2 regions of the Streptomyces sp. NPDC038280 genome follow, and region 2 is predicted to be linked to the other one. Evidence: predicted binding sites of a transcription regulator. Region 2 holds the regulator's gene; the other holds the start of a gene.
What was found. Region 2 encodes HrcA, which represses chaperone genes, less so after heat shock. Its sites were predicted from a motif close to TTNGCACTCNGNNNNNCNGAGTGCNAA; they were not measured.
Positions count from the first base shown of each region.

Region 1 (9,060 bases), on a different contig from region 2:
CTGGTGTGCAGCGGCTCGTCCGAGGTCCCCGAACTGGCGGACCGGGCGGACCTGCTGGTGCCCGGCCCGGAGGGGGTCGTGAGGCTGCTCAGGTCGCTGAGGGACGCGATCATGGTCCCCCAGTAGGGAATATCAGTCGCCCCGGCCCAGCGCCTCGAGCTGGTCCAGGAACCACCGCTGCGGCGGCAGAGCCGTCGCTGCGGCCGCCAGGCGCTTGGTGCGCTCGGCGCGGTCGCCGTCCGGCATGGTCAGGGCCTCGTGGAGGGCCGCCGCCGTGCCCGTGACGTCGTACGGATTCACCGTGATCGCGTCGTCCCGCAGCTCCTCGTATGCCCCCGCCTCCCGGGACAGCACCAGCGCCACGCCCCGGTCGGAGACGACCGGAATCTCCTTGGCGACCAGGTTCATGCCGTCCCGGATGGGGTTGACCAGGGCCACGTCCGCCAGCCGGTACGCGGCCAGGGAGCGGGCGAAGTCGTCCTTGACGTGCAGGACGACCGGGGTCCAGTCGGCCGTCCCGAAGCGGGAGTTGATCTCCTGCGCGACGCGGGAGACCTGTGCCGTGTAGTCGCGGTAGACCGCGAGGTCCTGACGCGAGGGGTACGCGAAGGCGACGTGCACCACCCGGCCGCGCCACTCGGGGTGGTCCTCCAGCAGGGTGCGGTAGGCCAGCAGCCCCCGCACGATGTTCTTCGACAGCTCGGTCCGGTCGACCCGGACGATCACCCGCCGGTCCGGGCCCCCGATCTGTTCGCGCAGCGCGGCCAGCCGGTCCTCCACATCGGATCTCCGGGAGCGCTCGCGCAGGAAGTCCGCGTCCGCGCCGAGGCCGTGCACGCCGAGCGCGGTGCGTCCCGTGCCGCCCACCACGGCCTCGCAGCAGGCGGCGAAGGCGTCCGCCCACCGCCGCGTCAGGAACGCCACCCGGTCCGCGCCGAGCATTCCCCGCAGCAACTGCTCCGCGATGTCGTCGGGCAGCATCCGGAAGTACTCGGGCGGCGCCCACGGGGTGTGCGAGAAGTGACCGATGCGCAGGTCGGGACGGAGCTCGCGGAGCATGCCCGGCACCAGCGCCAGGTGGTAGTCCTGCACCATGACCGAGGCCCCGTCCGCCGCCTCGGCCGCCAGCGCCTCGGCGAAGGCCCGGTTGTACGCCTCGTACGCGCCCCACTGCCGCCGGAACTCGGTGTCGAAGACCGGCTCCAGCGGTGTCTGGTAGAGCATGTGGTGGACGAACCACAGCACCGAGTTCGCGATGCCGTTGTACGCGTCGGCGTGCACGGCGGCGTCGATGTCGAGCATCCGGACGCCCGCCTCGCCGACCCCGGAGCGCACGGCCGTGCGGTCGCCGTCGCTCAGGGCCGCGCACACCCACAGGCTGTCCTCCCCGGACACGGCACTCAGGCCGGACACGAGCCCGCCCCCGCCCCGCCGCGCGTCGAGCGTGCCGTCCTCTCGCTGTACGTAGGACACCGGACCGCGGTTCGAGGCGACGAGTACAGAAGACATGTGCCGAAACCTAGCCCGCGGGCCAAACGCTCAAACGTACGGCCGGGCTCCCGGGGGAGCCCGGCCGCGAAACCGGTCACGAATGGCGGGATCGGTGGCGGGACACCGGCGGACAGGGGCGGGCGGACGCGCCGACGGCGGCCCGGTTCAGAGGTCGCGGCGGCTCCGCACCGCCGCCAGCGCGATCGCGCCGATCGCGGCCAGTGTCAGCGCGACGCCCGCCAGGAGCCACAGCTGCTCCGAGCCGGTGTCGCTGTGGGCCATATGGCGTCCCGCCGCGTTGGCCGGGGCGGGGAGGGGGGTCACCAGGGCGGTCGCCAGCGCACCGACGACACATGCTCTCAATCCATGTCTGATCCACATAAAACGGAAAGGTAGACAAAACACATGATCATTAGGTGTCACGCCACGCGGCGCTGCCGGTACTCCACGACATCCGCCATCGGCGGGCGCTCCTCCGTGTCGACCTGATGGGTCAGCGGTACGAAACCGTCCTCGCCGCGCTCGAACTGGGTCAGCCGCGGCCGCACCAGATGGCCCCGTGACAGTCGCAGCTGCGCCGTCCGGTAGATCGCCGCCGCCATCCGCCCCAGTGCCTGCCCGTCCTGGTGGCGGTGCTTGCGCACGCCCACGTCCACCTGCGCCAGCGCGTCGAGGCCCACCATGTGCAGCGCGTCCACGAGCAGGCCGAGCTCGACTCCGTAGCCGACCGGGAAGGGCAGTCGCTCCAGCAGCGAGCGGCGTGCCGCGTACTCGCCGCCGAGCGGCTGCACGAAGCCGGCCAGTTGCGGCCAGTGCAGATTGAGCAGGGGCCGGGCCACCAGCTCGGTCACCCGCCCGCCCTGGCCGGGGGCGTCGCCCAGCGGCCGGTCGTACATCGCCTTGACGAAGTCCACCCCGGGATCGGTCAGCAGTGGGCCCACGATCCCCGAGACGAAGTCCGCCGAGAAGTCCCGCAGGTCCGCGTCGACGAAGCAGACGATGTCCCCGCCGGTCACCAGCAGCGACCGCCACAGGACCTCGCCCTTGCCGGGTACGGCCGGGATACGGGGAAGGATCGAGTCCCGCGCCACCACGCGCGCTCCGGCCGCGGCCGCGACCTCGGCCGTACGGTCCGTGGAGCCGGAGTCGACGACGACCAGCTCGTCCACGAGCGGCACGGCGGCCGACATCAGCTCGCGCCGGATCACGGAGACGATGTCGCCGACCGTCGCCTCCTCGTTCAGCGCGGGCAGCACGACGCTGACCGTTGTGCCACGCTTGGCCGCGAGCAGCTGGTCGAGCGGGCGGTCAGCCACGGACCAGGACCGCCGGGTCAGCCAGCGCTCCACCTCATCCAGCAAAGTGATCTCCATCTCGCGGATCGGACGACCATCTCAACCGTCCGGGGGTTCGGTTACAGTCTTGAACAACGCGGATGACCGTCGTATGTCGGGGGTCCTCTCGCGGAGACACACACAATCGAATACCGCTCATCCAGAGGGGCAGAGGGAAACGGCCCGTTGAAGCCCCGGCAACCCTCCAGCCGGTCTCGTCCGCAGTCACTGCGCAGCGAGGCTCCCGGCTAGGGAAGGTGCCAAATCCGTCTCATGGCGACGTTCGTCATGGGAAAGATGAGGAGAAAGGGCCTCGCCTCCATGGCTGCGCAGACTGTTGCAAGCACCGGAAACACCAGCGACACCACCACCGTCGACCTCGGTCCCGCGTCGGGACTTTCCTGTCGCGAATGCGGTGAGCGTTTCCCCCTCGGCCCGATCTTCGCCTGCGAGCTGTGTTTCGGCCCGCTGGAAGTCGCGTACGACCTTCCCGTCGGTGACCCCGAGTCCCTGCGCAAGCAGATCGAGGCCGGTCCCGACAACATCTGGCGCTACGCGCCGCTGCTGCCCGTCCCGGCGGACGTGGCCACCAAGCCGAACCTGAACCCCGGCTGGACCAAGCTGGTCAAGGCCGACAACCTCGCCCGTGAGCTGGGCGTGACCGGTGGCCTGTACATCAAGGACGACTCCGGCAACCCGACGCACTCCTTCAAGGACCGCGTCGTGGCCCAGGCGCTGGAGGCCGCCCGCGCCTTCGGCTTCACCACCCTCTCCTGCTCCTCCACCGGCAATCTGGCCGGCGCGGTCGGCGCCGCGGCCGCCCGGGCCGGATTCCGCTCGTGCGTGTTCATCCCGCACGACCTGGAGCAGGGCAAGGTCGTCATGGCCGCGGTGTACGGCGGTGAGCTCGTCGGCATCGAGGGCAACTACGACGACGTCAACCGCTTCTGCTCCGAGCTCATCGGCGACCCGCTCGGCGAGGGCTGGGGCTTCGTCAACGTCAACCTGCGCCCGTACTACGGCGAGGGCTCCAAGACGCTGGCGTACGAGATCTGCGAGCAGCTCGGCTGGCGGCTCCCCGACCAGCTGGTGATCCCGATCGCCTCCGGCTCGCAGCTCACGAAGATCGACAAGGGTCTCCAGGAGCTCATCAAGCTGGGCCTGGTCGAGGACAAGCCCTACAAGATCTTCGGTGCGCAGGCCGAGGGCTGCTCGCCCGTGTCCGCCGCCTTCAAGGCCGGCCACGACGTCGTACGGCCCCAGAAGCCGAACACGATCGCCAAGTCCCTGGCGATCGGCAACCCGGCCGACGGCCCGTACGTCCTGGACATCGCCCGTCGCACCGGCGGCGCGGTGGAGGACGTCAACGACGAGCAGATCGTCGACGCGATCAAGCTCCTCGCCCGTACGGAGGGCATCTTCGCGGAGACCGCGGGCGGTGTGACCGTCGGCGTGACCCGGAAGCTGATCGAGGACGGCCTGCTCGACCCGGCCCTCACCACGGTCGTGCTCAACACCGGCGACGGCCTCAAGACCCTCGACGCGGTCTCCCCGACCACGGGACCGTCCGCGACGATCCGCCCGAGCCTGGACGCGTTCCGCGACGCCGGCCTGGCCGGCTGACCACTCACGCAACGGAAGGCAGAACGACCATGAGCGTCAACGTCCGCATCCCCACCATCCTCCGTACGTACACGGGCGGCCAGGCCGAGGTCTCGGCGCAGGGCTCGACCCTCTCCGAGGTCATCGCGGACCTGGAGAAGAACCACACGGGCATCGCGGCCCGCGTCCTGGACGACCAGGGCAAGCTGCGCCGCTTCGTCAACGTGTACGTGAACGACGACGACGTCCGCTTCGAGCAGGGTCTCGAGACGGCGACGCCGGACGGGGCGGGCGTGTCGATCATCCCGGCCGTCGCGGGCGGTTGCTGACTCTCGTTGAATGGCCCATTGCCCCCTCCGCGCAAAAGCGGAGGGGGCAATTCTGCATGGTTGAACGCGGTAGGGTTGGGGAAGTCCCCGCCGCTGCTTGTGCCGCCCGCATATGAGAATGCGCCCGCACGCGATAAGAAGCAGCCAAAGTGTTCGAACCCCTTGTGCCTAATGTTCCCTTTGTCGGGCCCGACTTGCCCCGGAATATTGGCAATTCACGGAAATCTTCCGTTCGGCTCCGCCCAGAATTCTCGTCCGACTGACCTGTTGCAGAGGGCAGTTGGGCAGATACATTCAGCCGCGGTCGACGCGTTCCGGCGCACGTTCACCTACCTGCGGTGAGCGAGGTCTGACCCAGGGTCCGCGAAGTGCGGTCCTGCGCAAGGGCCAGTAACAGGGGAGTTAGGCATGGCTCAGGGCACCGTCAAGTGGTTCAACGCGGAGAAGGGGTACGGCTTCATCGCGGTCGACGGTGGTGCGGATGTTTTCGTCCACTACAGCGCGATCCAGATGGACGGTTACCGCACCCTTGAAGAAGGTCAGCGAGTCGAGTTCGAGATCTCGCAGGGCCAGAAGGGTCCGCAGGCGGACATGGTCAAGCTCGCCGGCTGAGTACGGCGCGATTTCGGCCACCGACGCACTCACGCCGAGGGGCCCGCATCCCACCAGGGACGCGGGCCCCTCGTGCGTGCCCGGCCTCGTGCGACCGACGCCGCCCGGACCTCGAGAGGCGCTCGCGCCCACCCGTCGCCCGACCACCACTCCACGCCGACGCTCCCGCGGAGCGGCCTTGCACTCTCCTACCTCGAGTGCTAATCATTGGCGTTAGCACTCTCCACGTGAGAGTGACAGAAGGACTGGGTCGGCGAGGCCCGCAGGCCGGGTGGGGCAAGGAACCACGCAGGCAGGCAGGCCGTCCGTCGCGGGCGCCACACAGTCCGTCGCTATCCACCCCAGTCCGGGAGGACCACTTCACATGGCCAAGATCATCGCGTTCGACGAGGAGGCACGGCGCGGTCTCGAGCGCGGGATGAACCAGCTCGCCGACGCCGTCAAGGTCACCCTTGGCCCCAAGGGCCGGAACGTCGTCCTCGAGAAGAAGTGGGGCGCCCCCACGATCACCAACGATGGTGTGTCCATCGCCAAGGAGATCGAGCTCGAGGACCCGTACGAGAAGATCGGCGCAGAGCTGGTCAAGGAAGTCGCCAAGAAGACGGACGACGTCGCCGGTGACGGTACGACCACCGCGACCGTCCTGGCCCAGGCGCTCGTCCGTGAGGGCCTGCGCAACGTGGCCGCCGGCGCCAACCCGATGGCCCTGAAGCGCGGCATCGAGAAGGCCGTCGAGGCCGTCTCCGGCGCCCTGCTCGAGCAGGCCAAGGACGTGGAGACCAAGGAGCAGATCGCTTCGACCGCCTCCATCTCCGCTGCCGACACCCAGATCGGCGAGCTCATCGCCGAGGCGATGGACAAGGTCGGCAAGGAAGGCGTCATCACCGTCGAGGAGTCCCAGACCTTCGGTCTGGAGCTGGAGCTCACCGAGGGTATGCGCTTCGACAAGGGCTACATCTCGGCGTACTTCGCCACCGACATGGAGCGTATGGAGGCGTCGCTCGACGACCCGTACATCCTGATCGTCAACTCCAAGATCTCCTCGGTCAAGGACCTGCTCCCGCTCCTGGAGAAGGTCATGCAGTCGGGCAAGCCGCTGCTGATCATCGCCGAGGACGTCGAGGGCGAGGCCCTGTCGACCCTGGTCGTCAACAAGATCCGTGGCACCTTCAAGTCCGTCGCCGTCAAGGCTCCGGGCTTCGGCGACCGCCGCAAGGCGATGCTGAACGACATTGCCATCCTCACGGGCGGCACGGTCATCTCCGAGGAGGTCGGTCTCAAGCTCGAGAACGCCGGCCTGGACCTGCTGGGCCGCGCCCGCAAGGTCGTCATCACCAAGGACGAGACCACGATCGTCGACGGTGCCGGTGAGAGCGACCAGGTTGCCGGTCGCGTGAACCAGATCCGTGCCGAGATCGAGAACTCCGACTCGGACTACGACCGCGAGAAGCTCCAGGAGCGCCTCGCGAAGCTGGCCGGCGGCGTGGCCGTCATCAAGGCCGGCGCCGCCACCGAGGTGGAGCTCAAGGAGCGCAAGCACCGCATCGAGGACGCCGTTCGCAACGCGAAGGCGGCCGTCGAGGAGGGCATCGTCGCCGGTGGTGGCGTGGCTCTGCTCCAGGCTTCCTCGGTCTTCGAGAAGCTGGACCTGGAGGGTGACGAGGCGACCGGCGCCAACGCCGTGAAGCTCGCCCTGGAGGCCCCGCTGAAGCAGATCGCCGTCAACGGTGGTCTCGAGGGCGGCGTCATCGTCGAGAAGGTGCGCAACCTGCCCGTCGGCCACGGCCTGAACGCCGCGACCGGTGAGTACGTCGACATGATCGCCGAGGGCATCATCGACCCCGCGAAGGTCACCCGTTCCGCTCTGCAGAACGCGGCCTCCATCGCGGCGCTGTTCCTGACCACCGAGGCCGTCATCGCCGACAAGCCGGAGAAGGCCTCCGCGGCCGCTCCGGGCGGCATGCCGGGCGGTGACATGGACTTCTGAGCCCCCGGCTCAGCAGCTCCTGGTTCATGACCGAGGGCGGTACCCCCTGGCGGGGGTGCCGCCCTCGGCGCTTTCGCGGACCCTGGAGGGGAGAGCCACTCGGTTTCCAGGAGGGCGGCAGGATCATGGCCAAGCACCACGTAACCGAGCTGAGTACGCCGTCGGAGCGCGAGCTCGTCGTCACCCGCGTCTTCGAGGCCCCCCGCAGCCGGGTCTTCGAGGCGTGGACCGTGCCCGAGCACGTCCGCCACTGGTACGGCCTGCGGTCGCTGGAGACCACCGTCTGCGAGATCGACCTGCGTGTGGGCGGCGCCTGGCGCTGGGGCCAGACCGCCAGCGACGGCCAGGAGCTGGTGTTCTCCGGCACGTATGAGGAGATCGAGCGCCCCAAACGGCTGGTCTACTCCGAGGTCTTCGAACTCATGCCGGGGCCGCCCGTGCACGTCACCCTGACCTTCGACGCGCCGCTGCCGGACGTGACCGCGCTGACCAGCAGGTCCGTCTGGCCGTCCGAGGAGATCCGGGACCAGGCCCTCGCGACGGGCATGGAGGCGGGCGTCGCGGAGGAGCTCGACCGCCTCGCGGAGTATCTGCGGGACCCGGTGTGGGAGCGCGCCGACGCCTGATCCCGCCCGCTGCGGCCACCGGGGGTGTCATCCCTGGGGCTGGCCCCACCGAGCGCTGTCCCGTCTGCCGGATGTGATCGAAGCCCGGCTCCGACGAGGCTTGCGGCATGACGACACACGCCCGCAAGGCCCTGCTGCTCGCCCTCTCCGCCGCTACCGCGGCGACCACCCTGACCGTGGCCACCGCCCCCGCCGCCGTCGCCCAGGCCCGCTCCGGCCTCTCCTGGGGGTCCTGCGCCGCGGGTCTGCCCGGACAGGAGTGCGCGGAGCTGTCGGTACCGCGCGACTACGGCGACCCGGACGGCCCGCAGGTCACCCTCGCCGTGTCCCGCCTCCGCAGCGAGCAGCCCCGAGCACGGCGGGGGACGCTGATGGTGATCCCCGGCGGCCCCGGCAGCTCCGGGGTGCGGCGGCTGACGCAGAAGGGCGAGGCGCTGCGGAAGGCGATGGGGGGCGCCTACGACCTCGTCGCCTTCGACCCCCGTGGGGTCGGCGGCAGTACGACCGCGAGCTGCGGCCTCGCGCCCGACGACCGCCGCCTGGTCAATCTGCGCTCCTGGCCCGGGCCGGACGGCGAGGTCACCGAGAACGCCGCCCGGTCGCGGCGTATCGCCGAGGCCTGCGAGCGCAACGGCGGCGCCGTCCTGCGCAGCTTCACCACCGCGAACCAGGTGCGCGATCTGGACCGGATCCGGCAGGCCCTCGGCGAGCGGACGATTTCGGCGTGGGGCGTCTCGTACGGCGCCTATGTGGGCGCGGTCTACGCGCAGACGTATCCGCGGCGCACCGACCGCTGGGTCATGGACAGCATTGGCGACCCCGACCCGAAGCGCCTGGCGCGCGGATGGCTGGCGAACATGTCGCAGGCCGCGGACGACCGCTTCCCGGACTTCGCGGCCTGGGCGGCGCACCCGGACCGGGACGAGAAGGGCGCGGGCCCGCGGCTCGCCGGGCGGCCGGAGGACGTCCGGCCGCTGTTCCTCGAGCTCGCCGCGAAGCTGGACCGGGAGCCGGTGGAGACGACCACCCCCGGCACGCCGCTGACCGGCAATATCCTGCGGCAGGCTCTGCAGAACGCC
Region 1 covers NZ_JBVJYZ010000018.1:104,702-113,761, forward strand. The annotation lists gene otsB (trehalose-phosphatase) at 1-126, shown strand, start outside; gene ACZ7J0_RS28520 (alpha,alpha-trehalose-phosphate synthase (UDP-forming)) at 133-1,509, opposite strand; gene ACZ7J0_RS28525 (hypothetical protein) at 1,657-1,872, opposite strand; gene ACZ7J0_RS28530 (glucosyl-3-phosphoglycerate synthase) at 1,911-2,852, opposite strand; SAM riboswitch class I at 2,979-3,129, shown strand; gene thrC (threonine synthase) at 3,123-4,448, shown strand; gene ACZ7J0_RS28540 (MoaD/ThiS family protein) at 4,478-4,756, shown strand; gene ACZ7J0_RS28545 (cold-shock protein) at 5,165-5,368, shown strand; gene groL (chaperonin GroEL) at 5,733-7,355, shown strand; gene ACZ7J0_RS28555 (SRPBCC family protein) at 7,481-7,981, shown strand; gene ACZ7J0_RS28560 (alpha/beta hydrolase) at 8,089-9,060, shown strand, end outside.
Region 1: a site for HrcA is predicted at 5,546-5,572, ahead of groL (chaperonin GroEL). Genes of this name have one in related genera too.

Region 2 (9,060 bases):
GTCGAGTTCGGTGAGGAGCTGGTTGACGACATTGCGCAGACCGCTGTGGTGGGTACGGCTGCGCTTGGCGCCGAGCGCGTCCAGTTCGTCGAGGAAGACGACGCAGGGGGCCTGCGCGCGGGCGGTCTCGAAGATGTCGTGGACGTTCTTCTCGGACGTGCCTATGTACATGTCGAGGACGTCGGAGAGCGAGATCGACATGAAGCTCGCGCCGAGTTCACCGGCGACGGCGCGCGCGATGAACGTCTTGCCGCAGCCGGGCGGCCCGTACAACAGCAGTCCGCCGCGCAGGCTCTTGCCGTACAGCTTGCGCAGTTCGGGATTGCGCATGGGGGCGAGGAAGGCGGCCTCCAGGCGGTCCTTCACCTCCTGCATGCCGCCGACGTCGGCGAGGCGTACGGATCCGGGCGCGTCGATGTCCCACGCGGAGGCGTCCGCGGGGTCGCCGCTGCCGTCGGCGGTCAGCGGCTGCTCGCGCTCGGGCGCCGGCTCGACGAACCGGGGCGGGACGACGTCTCCGACCTCCTGCTCGGCGGCGGCCCAGTCGAACGGGGCGGACGGGGCGGGGGGTTGGGGCGCGGGAGGCGGGGCGGCTTCCGGCACGCCCATCGCCCGCACCATCAGCGCCCGCGCTGTCGCGTCGCCCGGCGCGTGCTGCAGGGCGACGGCGGCCTCGGTCACCGCTTCGTCGTTCCGCCCCTCGGAGAGCAGGAGTTCGGCGAAGTGCAGCCTCAGGGGTACGTCGTCGGGGGCCGCGGCCACGGCGGCGCGCAGGCTGCGGATCAGGGGGGACTCGTCGGGCATGCGGACACCCTACGGAGGGCGTCCGGCGCGGCCGTCACGGGGTCTCGGCGAGCCGGCGGGGGCGGGGCCGCCCGGCACGGGCACGAGCCGGCCAGGACCGGGGCTTGATCCCGCGCCCGCGAGCCCGCGCGGCGGTACACCCGAGCGGCCAGGCAGCGCCACCCGGCACACCGCTCAACCACAGTCGCCCCCGCAGGGCTTGAGCCCAGGCACAGCGCCCGCGAGCCCGCGCGGCGGTACACCCGAGCGGCCAGGCAGCGCCACCCGGCACACCGCTCAACCACAGTCGCCGCGCGGGCCCCTCAGCTCCAGCGGCCCGTGCGGCCCAGGAGGAGCGCCGTTGCCGCTGTGCCCGCCGTGGAGGTGCGCAGGACCGTGGGGCCGAGGCGGTAGGGCTTCGCGCCCGCGTTCTCGAAGGCGGCGAGTTCCTCCGGTGAGACGCCGCCCTCGGGGCCCACGACCAGCACGATCTCCCCCTCGGAGGGCAGCGCGGCCGTGGCGAGCGCGCCGCTCGCGTGGTCGCGGTCCTCGTGGAGTACCGCCGCGAATTCCGCCGTGGCGAGGAGCGCCGCGACCTGCTTCGTCGTCATCGCGTCCGCCACCTCGGGGAACCGCGTGCGACGCGACTGCTTGCCCGCCTCGCGGGCCGTCGCGCGCCACTTGCCGAGTGCCTTGAGGCCGCGGTCGCCCTTCCACTGGGTGACGCAGCGCGAGGCCGACCAGGGGACGATCGCGTCCACGCCGGTCTCCGTCATGATCTCGACGGCCAGTTCCCCGCGGTCGCCCTTGGGCAGGGCCTGGACGACGGTGATCCGCGGCGACGGCGCCGCGTCCTCGTGGCGGCCGGAGACCTCCACCGTCAGCTGGTCCTTGCCCTCGGCGGTGAGCACCGCGCACCGCGCCCACTGCCCCAGGCCGTCGGTGAGCACGATCTCCTCGCCCGCGCGCAGCCGCTTCACGGAGACGGCGTGCCGCCCCTCGGGTCCGTCGAGGAGGAACTGCCCGGCGGCGGGCACCTGGTCGACGACGAAGACGGGGGCGGTCATGACACGCTCCGCAGAGCCAGGGCGGCGAGCGCCGAGTCGAGTTCGGCGGCGAGGATTTCGACGAGCTGCCCGGCGGGCAGTTCCCGGGCCAGCCGGTGGCCCTGTCCGGCCCACAGGGCCATGCCCTGCGCGTCACCGGCCGCGGCGGCGGCCTTGCGTAGGGGGGAGGTGAGGTGGTGCACCTCGGGGTACGCGGCGGGGGCGTACGGCCCGTGCTCCCGCATGAAGCGGTTGACCAGGCCGCGGGCCGGTCGCCCGGAGAACGCCCGGGTGAGCTCGGTCCGTACGAACAGCGGGTTGGTCATGGCCTGCTTGTGCAGGGTGTGGGCGCCCGACTCCGGGCAGACCAGGAACGCGGTCCCGAGCTGCGCGGCGTCGGCCCCGGCCGCGAGCGCCGCGGCGATCTGGTTGCCGCGCATCAGGCCCCCGGCCGCGACGATCGGCAGCTGGACGGTCTCACGGACCTGGGTGACCAGGGACAGCAGTCCGACCCCGGCCCCGTCGCCGGCGGGGTCGTCGCGGTGGGTGCCCTGGTGTCCGCCGGCCTCGACGCCCTGGACGCACACGGCGTCGGCGCCGGCCCACTGGGCGGCCTGGGCCTCTTCGGGGGTGGTGACGGTGACGACGGTGAAGGTCCCGACGCGGGCGAGGGCGTCGAGGGTGTCGCGCGTCGGACAGCCGAAGGTGAACGACACGACGGGCACCGGGTCCTCCACGAGGATCGCCAGCTTGGCGTCGTACCCGTCGTCGCGCCCCGCGTCGGGGTCCCCGAGGGAGGTCTCGTACCAACCGGCCTCACCGGCGAGCTGGTGCCGGTACACCTCGATGGCGCCGGGATCGGCGTGCCCGGGCTGCGGCATGAAGAGATTGACCCCGAACGGCTGACCGGTCAGCCCGCGGACCTGCTTGATCTCCTGGTACATGCCGTCGGCGGTTTTGTACCCGGCGGCCAGGAAGCCGAGGCCACCGGCCTCGGACACGGACGCGACAAGCTGCGGACGGGAGGCGCCACCCGCCATGGGGGCCTGCACGATCGGATAACGGCAGAGATCGGTCAGTGCGGAGGACATGGACGCATGGTGTCACGTCCCGGGTGGCACAAGGGGACGGCCCCCTTCCGCCGACGTGCGGCGGAAGGGGGCCGAAGGGGAAATCCCGCTCACCGCCCGTTGAACGCGTCCTTCAGGCGGGAGAACAGTCCCTGCTGTCCGGGCTGGAACTGGCCGGTGGGCCGTTCCTCGCCCCGGAGCTTCGCCAACTCCCGCAGCAGTCGCTCCTGCTCAGGGTCCAGCTTCGACGGGGTCATGACCTCGACATGGACGATCAGGTCGCCCCGGCCGCCGCCCCGCAGATGCGTGATGCCCCGGCCGTGCAGCGGGATCGACTGGCCGGACTGGGTGCCCGGCCGGATGTCGACCTCGTCGAGCCCGTCGAGCGTCTCCAGCGGCACCTTCGTACCGAGCGCGCCCGCCGTCATCGGGATCGTGACCGTGCAGTGCAGATCGTCACCGCGCCGCTGGAAGACCGCGTGCGGCAGCTCGTGGATCTCGACGTACAGGTCGCCGGCGGGGCCGCCGCCGGGGCCGACCTCGCCCTCGCCCGCGAGCTGGATGCGGGTGCCGTTGTCGACACCGGCGGGGATCTTCACGGTCAGGGTCCGGCGCGACCGCACCCGGCCGTCGCCCGCGCACTCGGGGCACGGGGTCGGGACGACGGTGCCGAAGCCCTGGCACTGCGGGCAGGGGCGGGAGGTCATGACCTGGCCCAGGAAGGACCTCGTCACCTGTGACACCTCACCGCGACCACGGCACATGTCACACGTCTGCGCCGAGGTTCCGGGCGCCGCACCCTCGCCGGAACACGTCGTACAGACGACGGCCGTGTCGACCTGGATGTCCTTCGTCGTGCCGAAGGCCGCCTCGTTGAGGTCGATCTCCAGACGGATCATGGCGTCCTGGCCGCGCCGGGTGCGCGAGCGCGGACCCCGCTGCGACGCCGTACCGAAGAACGCGTCCATGATGTCGGAGAAGTTGCCGAAGCCGCCGGCTCCGAAACCGCCCGCGCCCGCGCCGCCCGAAGCGGACAGCGGGTCGCCGCCGAGGTCGTAGACCTGCTTCTTCTGCGGGTCCGAGAGCACCTCGTACGCCGCGTTGATCTCCTTGAACCGCTCCTGCGTCTTCGGGTCCGGATTCACATCCGGGTGAAGCTCGCGGGCGAGGCGCCGGAACGCCTTCTTGATCTCGTCCTGCGATGCGTCGCGGCGCACGCCGAGAACGGCGTAATAGTCCGTGGCCACTTACGACTCCGCCAGGATCTGTCCGACGTAACGTGCCACTGCGCGTACCGCTCCCATCGTTCCGGGGTAGTCCATGCGGGTCGGTCCGACCACGCCGAGTTTGGCGACTGCCTCGTCGCCCGAACCGTAGCCGACCGCGACGACGGACGTGGAGGTCAGCCCTTCATGGGCGTTCTCGTGCCCGATTCGTACGGTCATGCCCGAGTCCTTGGCCTCGCCGAGCAGCTTGAGGAGCACGACCTGCTCCTCAAGTGCTTCCAGCACCGGCCGGATCGTCAGGGGGAAGTCGTGCCCGAAGCGCGTGAGATTGGCGGTCCCGCCGATCATCAGCCGCTCCTCGTGCTCCTCCACCAGGGTTTCCAACAAGGTCGCCAGCACCGTCGAGACCGTACCCCGGTCCTCCGCCTCGAAGGAGTCGGGCAGGTCCTGCACCAGCTGGGGCACGTCCGCGAAGCGGCGTCCCACGACCCGGCTGTTGAGCCGGGCCCGCAGGTCCGCCAGCGAGGTCTCGCCGAAGGGCGCGGGGCAGTCGATCATGCGCTGCTCGACCCGGCCGGTGTCGGTGATCAGGACGAGCATCAGCCGCGCGGGCGCCAGCGACAGCAGCTCCACATGGCGCACCGTCGACCGGGTCAGCGAGGGGTACTGGACCACCGCGACCTGCCGGGTCAGCTGCGCGAGCAGCCGGACCGTGCGTCCGACGACGTCGTCGAGGTCGACCGCGCCGTCGAGGAAGTTGTGGATGGCCCGGCGCTCCGGGGTCGACAGCGGCTTGACGCCCGCCAGCCGGTCCACGAAGAGGCGATAGCCCTTGTCGGTCGGAATACGGCCGGCGCTGGTGTGGGGCTGGGCGATGAAGCCCTCCTCCTCCAGCACGGCCATGTCGTTGCGCACGGTCGCCGGTGACACACCGAGCTTGTGGCGCTCGGTGAGCGCCTTCGAGCCCACGGGCTCCTCGGTGCCGACGTAGTCCTGGACGATGGCGCGCAGCACTTCGAGTCTGCGTTCGCTGAGCACGCGCACCTCCAGCTCTGGTTTCTTGTCGTCCTCTGGCACTCGCCCTGTCTGAGTGCCAGCGATTCCCTGGTCAGTGTACGGCGAGTGGGTATGCGCCGAGCAAGGGCGGGCGGCCAGCAACGCTACCGCGCGGCGGTGCCGGGTCGTTGCCGATAGCGTCGCGGTATGGACGTGAGTTGGGAAGACCACGGGTGGGAGCGGCTCGCCGAGGGGGTGGGCCGGCGGCGCCTTCCCGTCTGGGACGCGACCACCGCACTCGTCGTCGGCGACGACGCGGCCCTGCTCTTCGACACGGGCTCCACGCTCCGCGAGGGGGCGGAGCTGCGTGCCCAGGCGCAGGCCCTGCTCGGCGGCCGCAGGGTGACGCATATCGCACTGAGCCACCCCCACTTCGATCATGTACTCGGCACGGCGGCGTTCTCCGGGGCCCAGGTGTACGGCGCGGTGGGCATCGACGACGTCCTCACCCGTGACCGTGACGGGCTGCGGGGTTCGGCGGTGCGCCACGGGGTCACCGAGAGGGAGGCCCTCGAGGCCACCGACGTACTGGTGCGGCCCCACCATCTGGTGTCCGGCGAGTGGACCCTGGAGCTGGGAGGACGCCAGGTGCTGCTGGCCAATGTGGGGCCGGGACACAGCGGCCACGACCTGGCGCTGCTCGTGCCGGGCCTGACCGAGGACTCCCCCGAGGTCGTCTTCTGCGGCGATCTGGTGGAGGAGTCGGGCGACCCGCAGGCCGGCGCGGACGCGATCCCGTCGCGCTGGCCGGCCGCGCTGGACCGGCTGCTCTCCCTGGGCGGCGAGGACGCGGTGTACGTCCCCGGGCACGGAGCGGCGGTCGACGCCGCGTTCGTACGCGCCCAACGCGATGAGCTGGCCCGGCGGTTCGGCGTGTCGTAGCGTCTGGCGAATGCGCAGCTACAACCCCGATCTGACACCGCCGTGGAAGAAGCCGTCCGCCGTGCCCGAGGTGCCCGCCGACGTGGATCTGGTGGTGGAGGAGGTCGCGACGGGCTTCTGCGGGGCGGTGGTCCGCTGCGAGGCGGGCACGGTGACGCTGGAGGACCGCTTCGGCAAGCACCGCGTGTTCCCGCTGGAGCCGCGCGGCTTCCTGCTGGAGGGCCGTACGGTCACACTGGTCCGCCCGGCGGCGCCGGCGCCGGTGCGCCCGGCCCGTACGGCTTCCGGTTCGATCGCTGTTCCGGGCGCCCGGGCCCGGGTGGCGCGGGCCGGCCGCATCTATGTGGAGGGACGGCACGACGCGGAGCTCGTGGAGCGGGTCTGGGGCGACGATCTGCGCATCGAGGGCGTGGTCGTCGAATATCTGGAGGGAATCGACGACCTGCCGGCCATCGTCGCCGACTTCGCGCCGGGTCCGGACGCCCGCCTCGGTGTGCTGGTGGACCACCTGGTCCCGGGCTCCAAGGAGTCCCGCATCGCCGCGTCGGTCTCCGACGCCCACACCTTGATCGTCGGCCACCCGTACATCGACGTCTGGGAGGCGGTGAAGCCGTCCTCGGTCGGCATCCGCGCCTGGCCTTCGGTCCCGCGCGGCCAGGACTGGAAGACGGGCGTCTGCCGCGCCCTCGGGTGGCCCGAGAACACGGGGGCGGCCTGGCAGCGGATCCTCTCGGGAGTGCGGTCCTACAAGGATCTGGAACCGGAGCTGCTGGGCCGGGTGGAGGAGCTGATCGACTTCGTGACGGCGCCGTAGCGTCCGGTGCTGTCGGGTCCCAGGGCCGCCGGGCCGGGGCCCGTCAGTCGACCAGGTCCCGGACCACCGCGTCCGCCAGCAGCCGTCCCCGCAGCGTCAGTACCGCCCGGCCCTCCGCGTACGGCTCCGCCTCCAGGAGCCCGTCCGCCAGGGCGCGGCGGGACGCCGCGAGCCCCGCCTCCCGCAGCAGCGACAAGGGGCAGCCCTCCCGCAGCCGCAGCTCCAGGAGGACCCGCTCGACCCGTCGGTCCTCCGCCGCCAGGATCTCCCGGCCCGCGCCGGGCGAGCGCCCTTCGGCCAGCGCCGCCGCGTACGCGCCGGGGTGCTTCACGTTCCACCACCGCACGCCGCCGACGTGGCTGTGCGCGCCGGGGCCCGCCCCCCACCAGTCCGCGCCGCGCCAGTACAGCTCGTTGTGCAGGCAGCGCCCGGCATCGGTGGTGGCCCAGTTGGACACCTCGTACCAGTCGTAGCCCGCCTCGGCGAGCACCGAGTCGGCGATCAGGTACCGGTCGGCGTGGACGTCGTCGTCGGTCATCGGCACCTCGCCGCGCCGGATCCGCCGCGCCAGCTGCGTGCCCTCCTCGACGATCAGCGCGTAGGCGGAGACATGGTCGGGGCCCGCGCCGATCGCCGCGTCCAGGGAGGCCCGCCAGTCGTCGTCGGACTCCCCGGGCGTGCCGTAGATCAGGTCGAGGTTCACATGGTCGAAGCCCGCCGCCCGTGCCTCGGCGACGCACGCCTCGGGACGGCCGGGGGTGTGGGTGCGGTCGAGGACCTTGAGCACGTGCTGCCGGGCGCTCTGCATCCCGAAGGAGATGCGGTTGAAGCCGCCGGCCCGCAGCTCGGCGAGGTAGGCGGGGCCGACCGACTCCGGGTTCGCCTCGGTGGTCACCTCGGCGTCGTCGGCGAGTCCGAACTCGGCGCGGACCGCGTCGAGCATCCGTACGAGATCGCCGGCGGCGAGCAGTGTCGGCGTGCCGCCGCCGACGAAGACGGTACGGACGGGCCGCCGGTCGTCGCCCAGGACCTTCCGGGCGAGCCGGACCTCCTCGACGAGCATCTCGGCGTAGTTGTCCCGCGAGGCCAGCACGCCGCCCTTTCCGCGCAGCTCACTGGCCGTGTAGGTGTTGAAGTCGCAGTACCCGCAGCGGGTCGCGCAGTACGGGACGTGCAGGTAGAAGCCGAGGGGCCGCTCGCCCGCCCCGCTCAGGGCGGCCGCGGGCAGCGCCCCGTCCTCGGGCATGGGCTCACCATCGGGCAGTACGGAAGGCATGGAGTCCATTGTCCGTCACCGCGCGGCTTTGTCCGTCACCGCGCGGCCCGCCGGTCACCGCGCGGTCGCCCGGGGGCCCGCCTGCAGCACCAGGAGCGCCAGGTCGTCCGCCACGGGCGCGTCGGCGAAGGTGTGCACGGCCTGCCGGATCCGGTCGGCCACCGCGTCCGCGGTCAGCCCCACGCAGCCGGCGAGCGCCCGCTCCAGACCGTCCCCGTCGTCGAACATCAGCCCGCCGGAGCGCCGCTCGGTCACCCCGTCGGTGACGCACAGCAGGGTGTCCCCCGGCTCCAGGTCGAAGGTGTGGCTCTCGTACGCGACGTCGCCGACGACCCCGAGGAGGATCTGCGGCTCGGCCACCTGCCGTACGGTCCCGTCCGGCCGCAGGACGAGGGGGAGCGGGTGTCCCGCGCAGGCCACGGTGCAGCGGGCTCCGCCCTCCGCGCCGAGGGGCACGACCTCGCCGTAGAGCAGGGACAGGAAGCGGGGCTGGGGCCGGTCCGGCACGTCCTGTCCGCCGGCCGCGGCGGCCATCAGGGCGGCGGCCTCGGCCGCTTCGGTCGCGTCGTCGAGGAGCAGCCCGTTGAGACGGTCGAGGACCTCGCCGACCTGGTAACCCTCGCGGGCCAGGAGCCGCAGCCAGGGCCGGGCGAGGCCGGTGACGACGGCGGCCTCGGGTCCGCTGCCCTGGACGTCGCCGAGCATGAAGCCCCAGCGGTCGCCGGTCCCGCCGGCCGGGAAGATGTCGTAGAAGTCCCCGCCGGCGACGGAGTCGTCGCTGGGCTCGTAGACCACGCAGCTGTCCACGCCCGGGATCCGGGCCACCTGGCTGGGCAGCAGCCCGCGCTGGAGGACCCGGCTGATGGTCGCCTGCCGGGCGTAGCGGCGGGCGGCGCCGATGGCCAGG
Region 2 covers NZ_JBVJYZ010000002.1:469,963-479,022, forward strand. The annotation lists gene ACZ7J0_RS07265 (ATP-binding protein) at 1-804, opposite strand, end outside; gene ACZ7J0_RS07270 (16S rRNA (uracil(1498)-N(3))-methyltransferase) at 1,107-1,850, opposite strand; gene ACZ7J0_RS07275 (nitronate monooxygenase) at 1,847-2,920, opposite strand; gene dnaJ (molecular chaperone DnaJ) at 3,010-4,146, opposite strand; gene hrcA (heat-inducible transcriptional repressor HrcA) at 4,147-5,163, opposite strand; gene ACZ7J0_RS07290 (MBL fold metallo-hydrolase) at 5,329-6,063, shown strand; gene ACZ7J0_RS07295 (DUF3097 domain-containing protein) at 6,074-6,877, shown strand; gene hemW (radical SAM family heme chaperone HemW) at 6,921-8,162, opposite strand; gene ACZ7J0_RS07305 (SpoIIE family protein phosphatase) at 8,208-9,060, opposite strand, start outside.